DNA from 2 places in the Actinomadura sp. NPDC048394 genome. Region 2 is predicted to be linked to the other one. Evidence: riboswitches for the same ligand, from Rfam matches in the RefSeq annotation. Region 2 holds a riboswitch; the other holds the start of a gene.
What was found. A riboswitch is a leader RNA that binds a small molecule or an ion and turns the genes downstream of it on or off. The one in region 2 is predicted to bind cobalamin.

Region 1 (3,740 bases), on a different contig from region 2:
TCTGCAGGTTCGCACGCGATGTCAGTTCGAGGAAGCCGTCGCCCAGCTCGCGCGAGGCGGCGGCGAGCGCGTCGAGCTGCGCCCGCGCGAGCGCGCCGCCGGGCAGCCGGACGCGCGCCAGCCCCCCATCGGCGGCGGCATGCACCCGCAGGGCCCCCGGACACCGGTCCGGCTCCGAACGCGAAGACGACGACACGGCCGGAACTCTAACCCGGACCGGGGAACGCGACCGCTCAGTAGGCCATCGCCGAGCCGCAGTGCCCGAACCCCGCGAAGGTCGTCTGGAACGCGCCGTCGACGGCCCTGCCGAACGCGTCCAGGCCGTTCAAGCAGGCATAACGCGGTTCCCCGCTCGAAACGAGGCCGATCGCGACGCCCTCGCCCGGCTTCCGCGAGATCGTCTGGGTGACCCGCATCGGCCTCCCTTCGGTGAAGGCGAACAGGACGACGGCGTCCGGCCGGCGCATGAGCCCGTATCCGGTCCGGCCGTCCGGGCTCATGGTGGCGGACGAGACCGCCCCCGGACCGCCCGGCGCGCGGAACAGGACCCGCCCCTCGCGCAGGCCGGACCCGCCTTCGCGGGTGTCGGTCGCGCGGACGGTCACGTTCCGGACGGCGGCGTCCTGCCCGGCCCCGGGGACGACGTCGCCGGTGGCGTAGCCGAGCGTCCGCCCGTCGCGGGCCCAGACGATCTCGCCGATGACCGAGGGCCCGGCCGCGCTCCAGGTGCGGCGGCTCCCCGTCGCGGTGTCCAGCACGGTCAGCGCGGCACGTGGCGGGCTCGCGGCGGCCAAACTGTGCGGCGCGCAGGGGGCGGTCGTGTAGGCGAGCCGGTCGCCTCGGCGGTTCATCGCGAGGCCGGCGACCAGCGCGGGCGTGGTGCCGCCGCGCAGCGGCGCGAGCCCGGTCACGTGGCCGTCACCGGTCAGCCGGAACCGGAAGAGGCGCGTCTCGCACGGGTCGCTCCGGGACGCCGCGACGACGAAACTCCCGCCCGGCCCGGCGAGGATCTCCTGTACCTCACCCGCGGAGTCCGGCGGCCGCACCGTGTCGACGACGCGCCCGGGCCCGTTCACGGTGGGCGGCGTGCGCACCTCGATCCACGGCCCCTGCCGTCCCGCGCTGAGCATGAAGCGCGGTGCCTGGTAGCCGAAACGCCCTGCCGTCTGCGGGGTCTCTCCGCCCACCGTCGCACCGACCGTGGCGATGGAGGCGGCGACCAGGACCGCCAGCCCGGCGGGCGCCGCCCAGCGCTGGAACCGCCACGAGACCGGCTCGCTCTCCCGTCGCATCGGAAGATCGTCCCACGGTGCTCCCCCGGGCGCGCCGGGCCGGAAGGAATCGGGTTAGGGTGTGGGCGGCGGCAAGGGAGGAAGCCGGTGCGAATCCGGCGCGGTCCCGCCACTGTCACCGGGGAGCGGACCCCACCGAAGGCCACCGCGCGAGCGGGAAGGCCGGGGCGAGCGCCGATCCGGGAGCCAGGAGACTCCGTGCCGCCGCTGTCTTGACCTGCGATTCGGGGCGAGGACCCCGGGTGAGGACGCGATCCGCGTGATCCTGCTGCTGTCCACCTCGGACACCGACCTGCTCAGTGCGCGCGCGAGCGGCGCCGGCTTCCGGCTCGCCAACCCGGCCCGCACGTCCGTGGACGACCTGCCCGCCCTCGTGGACGGCACCGACCTGGTGGTCGTGCGGCTGCTCGGCGGCCGGCGCGCGTGGGAGGAGGGCCTCGACGCGCTGCTCGCGGGGCCGCGTCCCGTGGTGGTGCTCAGCGGCGAGCAGGCACCGGACGCCGAGCTGATGGAGCTGTCGACCGTCCCCGCCGGGGTGAGCGCCGAGGCGCACGCCTACCTGGCGCACGGCGGTCCCGGCAACCTCGCCGAGCTGTTCGCCTTCCTGTCCGACACGGTGCTGCTCACCGGGTTCGGGTTCGCTCCCCCGGCGCCCACCCCGACCTGGGGCGTGCTGGAGCGCGAGCGCCGGTCGGGCGAGGGGCCGGTCGTCGGCGTCCTGTACTACCGCGCCCATCACCTCGCCGGGAACACCGCGTTCGTCGAGGCGCTGTGCCGGCAGATCGAGGCGAAGGGCGGGCAGGCGCTCCCGGTGTTCTGCGCGTCGCTGCGCACCGCCGAGAAGGAACTCCTGGACACGCTCGGACGGGCCGACGCGCTGGTCGTCACCGTGCTCGCGGCGGGCGGTACGAAGCCGGCGTTCGCGGGCGCGGGCGGCGACGACGAGGCGTGGGACGTGGGCGCGCTCGCCGGGCTGGACGTCCCGATCCTGCAAGGGCTGTGCCTGACCAGCGAGCGCGCGGCGTGGGAGGCCAACGACGACGGCCTGTCGCCGCTGGACACCGCGACGCAGGTGGCGGTGCCGGAGTTCGACGGCCGGATCATCACGGTGCCGTTCTCGTTCAAGGAGACCGACGAGGACGGCCTCAGCGTCTACGTCGCCGATTCGGAGCGCGCCGCGCGGGTCGCCGGGATCGCCGTCCGGCACGCGCGGCTGCGGCACGTCCCGGCGCAGGACAAGCGGGTCGCGCTGATGCTGTCGGCGTATCCGACCAAGCACGCGCGGATCGGCAACGCGGTCGGGCTCGACACCCCGGCCAGCGTCGTGAAGCTGCTCGCCGAGATGCGCGAGCGCGGCTACGACGTCGGCGGCGAACTGCCCGCCGAGGGCGACGCGCTGATGCACGCGCTCATCGCGGCGGGCGGGCAGGACCCCGACTGGCTGACCGAGGCGCAGCTCACCGGCAACCCCGTCCGCATCCCGGCGGCGCGGTACAAGGCCTGGTACGCGACGCTCCCGCAGGACCTGCGCGACGGCATCGAGCGGCACTGGGGCCCGCCGCCCGGCGAGCTGTTCGTGGACGACTCCCAAGACCCGGACGGCGAGATCGTGCTCGCCGCGCTGCGGTCCGGGAACGTCGTCGTGATGGTGCAGCCGCCGCGCGGGTTCGGCGAGAACCCCGTCGCGATCTACCACGACCCGGACCTTCCGCCGAGCCACCACTACCTGGCGGCGTACCGGTGGGTCGCGGACGAGTTCGGCGCGGACGCGATCGTCCACGTCGGCAAGCACGGGAACCTGGAGTGGCTGCCCGGCAAGTCCGCCGGGATGTCGGCGTCCTGCGGGCCGGACGCGGCGGTCGGGGACCTGCCGCTCGTCTACCCGTTCCTGGTGAACGACCCGGGCGAGGGTACGCAGGCCAAGCGGCGCGCGCACGCCACGCTCGTCGACCACCTGATCCCGCCGATGGCGCGGGCGGAGAGCTACGGCGACATCGCGCGGCTGGAGCAGCTCCTCGACGAGCACGCGAACATCGCGGCGCTCGACCCGGCGAAGCTGCCCGCGATCCGCGCGCAGATCTGGACCCTCATCCAGGCCGCCCGCCTGGACCACGACCTCGGCTTGGACGACCGTCCGCACGACGCCGAGTTCGACGACTTCCTGCTGCACGTGGACGGCTGGCTGTGCGAGGTGAAGGACGTCCAGATCCGCGACGGCCTGCACGTCCTCGGCGCCGCCCCGGCCGGGGAGACGCGCGTCGACCTGGTGCTGGCGATGCTGCGGGCGCGGCAGATGTGGGGCGGTTCGGTGACGCTGCCCGGCCTGCGCGAGGCGCTCGGCCTGAAGGAGGACGGCGGCTCCCGGAACGAGGTCGACGCCGTCGAGGAGCGGGCGCGCGCGCTGGTCACCGCGATGGAGGAGCGCGGCTGGGACCCGTCCGCCGCGTC
Region 2 (3,740 bases):
CAGCGCGACACCGACGCCACCTGGCGCGACGACGCCCCGCGGGAGTGGACGCGCGACGGCGTCCGGTACCGGAAGGCGCGGGTCGAGCGGCCCGAGCCCGGGACCGTCGTCGCGACGCTCGAATACCGGATCGGGGAGCACCGCTGGACGCACACGTTCACGACCCGGCGCCTCGGCGACGAGGACCTGCCCGCGGTGCTGGAGGCGGCGGGCCTGCGCCTCGACCGCTTCCTGGACGACGACGGCGCCTGGTTCACCGCCCGCCCCGTCTAACCGGTATGTCCGACCCGTACGCCACATTGGTCGGCGGACGAAGCCGAGGTGCGGGAGGACGCATGGACGAGCAGGCCTGGTGGGATCTGATCGAGGACGCGCGGGCCGAGGCCGGCGAGCACGCCGACGACCGCGACTCCCCCGACGACCCGCTGGTCGACCTGGTGACCGATCGGCTCCTCGCCCTGGACGGCCCCGGCATCGTCGCGTTCGACGCCATGCTGACCCGCGTCCTCGACTCGGCGTACCGGCGGCCGCTCTGGAACGCCGCCTACCTCATCGAGGGCGGCTGCGGCGACGACGGCTTCATGGACTTCCGCGCCGGCCTCGCCCTGCTGGGACGCGACGTGTTCACCCGGGCCGTCGACGACCCCGACACCCTGGCCGACGTCCCGACCGTCGTGCGGATGGGCCAGGAGGACGAGGGCTGGATCGGCGCGGAAGGCCTGCACTACGCGGCCCGCAACGCCTACAAGCGCACCATCGGAGAGACCGAGTCGTTCGACGCGGCGATGGAGTCGGCCGTGCGCGCGATGCAGCGCCCCGAGCATCCCGTGGGCGACGACTGGAACGTCGAGGACGACACCGCAACCCGCCTCCACCTCCCCCGCCTAGCCGCCCTCTTCCTCTGACCACCTGGTTCAGCTCATGAGCTTGACAGCTAATGAGATTAGCTTTAGGTTGTGGCTAACGTCATTAGCCAGGAGGTAGGTCATGAGCACCGTCACCGCGCACGCCGTCCGCAAGCACCTCGTCCCCGTCGTTGTCCGCCGCAGCGCGTGGGGCGCGAACGCGCTGTTCTGGACCGCGTTCGCCGTCGTCGAAGGCGTCAACCACGGCTGGGTCGCGGCGCTCCTGGCCGTCGTGTTCTTCATCGCGCCCGACCTCACGTTCCTGGCCGGGATGCGCGACGCGCACACCGTCGAGCGCGGGCAGCTCCCGGCGCGCGCCGTCCCGTACTACAACGCCGCGCACCGCGCGCTGGTCCCGCTCGCGCTCATCGCGCTCTACACCGTCGCCCCGATCACGTGGGCGCCGATCTTCGCCGGGCTCTGCGGCTGGATGGCGCACATCTCGTTCGACCGCGCCGTCGGCTACGGCCTGCGCACCAAGGACGGCTTCCAGCGCCGCTGACCCCCTCCCCCGTCCCGGACGAGGGCACCGCTACGATCGCGGACGGCGTGAACTGACGCGAGGTGCCCCTCGGGGAGAATCGGGAAGCCGGTGCGAATCCGGCACGGGCCCGCCGCGGTGACCGGGGAGCCGCCGCCCATGCGCGCGAGCGCGGCCACTGGCCGGAAGGCCGGGAAGGCGGGCGGTGAGGCGTCGATCCGGGAGTCCGAAGACCGGCCTCGCTCCGACGGCCGCCCGACCGGGCGGCCCGACCGCAGCGGGAGCCTGCCCATGAACCTCTACGACGTCATCCACCGCCGCCGCGACGTGCGCGCCGAGTTCACCGGCGCGCCGATCCCGGACGGCGTCCTCGACCGGATCCTCACCGCCGCGCACGCGGCGCCGAGCGTCGGCCTCTCCCAGCCCTGGGACTTCGTCCTGGTGCGCGACCCGGACGCCCGCCGCGCGTTCCACGACCACGTCCGTGCCGAGCGCGACGCGTTCGCCGCGACCCTCACCGGCGACGCCGCGGACCGCTTCGCCCGCATCAAGATCGACGGGGTGCTGGAGTCGAGCCTCTCGATCGTGGTCACCTACGACGCCGAACGCGGCGGACCGGCCGTCCTCGGCCGGCACGCCATCGCCGACGCGGGCCTGTACTCGGTCTGCCTGGCCGTCCAGAACCTCTGGCTGGCCGCGACGGCGGAGGGACTCGGCGTCGGCTGGGTGTCGTTCTACCGGGAGCCGTACCTGCGCGGCCTCCTCGGCATACCGGAGGGCATCCGCCCGGTCGCGTGGCTGTGCGTCGGGCCCGTCACCCACCTGGAGACGGTCCCCGACCTCGAACGCCACGGCTGGCGCCACCGCCGCGCCCTGAACGCCGCCGTCCACCACGACCGCTGGTGAGCGCCGTCCCCGGATAATCAGGTGCGCACCCGCGCCCGTCGCGTGATCATGCGTGCATGGACCCGGTACGCATCAGGCGCATGGCGCGGGACGACCTCGTCGCGACCGAGCGCGCGGCGGCGGTGACGTTCCTCGAAGGCGACCGCCTCACCCGGCGAGCGAACGAACCGGAACCCGAACCGCCGACCGAAGAGCAGTCCCGCCGCCTGATCGACCGCCTGGACCACTTCCTGTCCGTCGATCCGGACGGCTGCTGGATCGCCGAGGACGGCCGGGACGTCGTGGGCTTCGCCATCTCCCAGAACCGCGAACGGCTCTGGTACCTGGCGACCTACGGCGTCCTGCCGGGCCGGCAGGGCAAGGGCATCGGCAGGCGCCTGATGGACGCCGTCCTCGCCCACGCCGGCGACCGCCCGGGCCTGTTCTCCTCGACGGTGCATCCCGCGGCGACCCGCCGCTACCGGCTGGCGGGCTTCACCTTGCACCCGCAGATGCGGATGGTCGGCACCGTCGACCGGTCCACGCTGCCCGCCGTGCGTGGCCTGCGGGAGGGGCGCGCCGACGACCTCGAATGGATGGACGAGCTGGACACCGCCGTCCGCGGCGCGGGCCACGGCCCCGACCACGTCCACATGCTGGAGACGCTGCGGCTGGTCGTCTCCGACGCGCCCGGCCGGCGCGACTACGTCTACATCGACGAGGCCGCCGGACGTCCCGCGCTGCTCGCCGCCGACCGTCCCGAGACCGCCGAGACCCTGCTGTGGGAGGCGCTCGCCAGCGCGCGCGGGGACACGCTCGTCAACTGCATCACCACAGACAACCACTGGGCGGTGGACGTCGGCCTCGCCGCCCGCCTCGACATCGGCCAGGAGGGCTACATCGCCGTCCGCGGCATGCCCGCCCCCGCCCCCTACCTGGCGAGCGGCCACTACCTATGATCCGACCGTCCGGCCCGGAGAAGACCGTCCGGCCGGAGAAGGGGTCGGACGCTTCCGGGCAATCAAGGACGTGACCCCCCTCCACGCTTCCAGAAGGGTCCCGCATGACCCTTCCCCCAGCGCCACGGGACGAGCCGTGACGCGCGGATCGGCGGAGCCGTCGGACGCCGACATCATCACCGCCGCGCAACGCGACCCCGAACGGTTCGCCGACCTCTTCGACCGGCACTACCGGGACATCCACCGCTACGTGGACCGGCGGCTCGGCGCGGACGCCGCCGACGACATCGCGGCCGAGACGTTCCTGATCGCCTTCCGCCGCCGCGCCGTCTTCGACACCGCGCACGCCTCGGCGCGGCCCTGGCTGTACGGCATCGCGACCCGGCTGATCAGCCGCCACCGCCGCGACGAGCTGCGCCGCTACAAGGCGATGGCCCGGATGCACACCACCGGCGTCGTCGAGAGCCACGAGAGCAGCGTGACCTCAGCGGTGGACGCCGCTAGCTTCGG

Region 1: another riboswitch for cobalamin. It lies ahead of cobN (cobaltochelatase subunit CobN); the one in region 2 lies ahead of bluB (5,6-dimethylbenzimidazole synthase).

Annotation. Positions count from the first base shown of each region.
Region 1 is NZ_JBEZJL010000078.1:14,037-17,776, reverse strand. It holds gene AB0C78_RS40090 (precorrin-3B synthase) at 1-196, opposite strand, end outside; gene AB0C78_RS40085 (hypothetical protein) at 234-1,292, opposite strand; cobalamin riboswitch at 1,370-1,489, shown strand; gene cobN (cobaltochelatase subunit CobN) at 1,546-3,740, shown strand, end outside.
Region 2 is NZ_JBEZJL010000001.1:140,973-144,712, reverse strand. It holds gene AB0C78_RS00765 (class I SAM-dependent methyltransferase) at 1-273, shown strand, start outside; gene AB0C78_RS00760 (DUF4240 domain-containing protein) at 336-905, shown strand; gene AB0C78_RS00755 (DUF4260 family protein) at 988-1,407, shown strand; cobalamin riboswitch at 1,451-1,643, shown strand; gene bluB (5,6-dimethylbenzimidazole synthase) at 1,678-2,292, shown strand; gene AB0C78_RS00745 (GNAT family N-acetyltransferase) at 2,349-3,230, shown strand; gene AB0C78_RS00740 (RNA polymerase sigma factor) at 3,367-3,740, shown strand, end outside.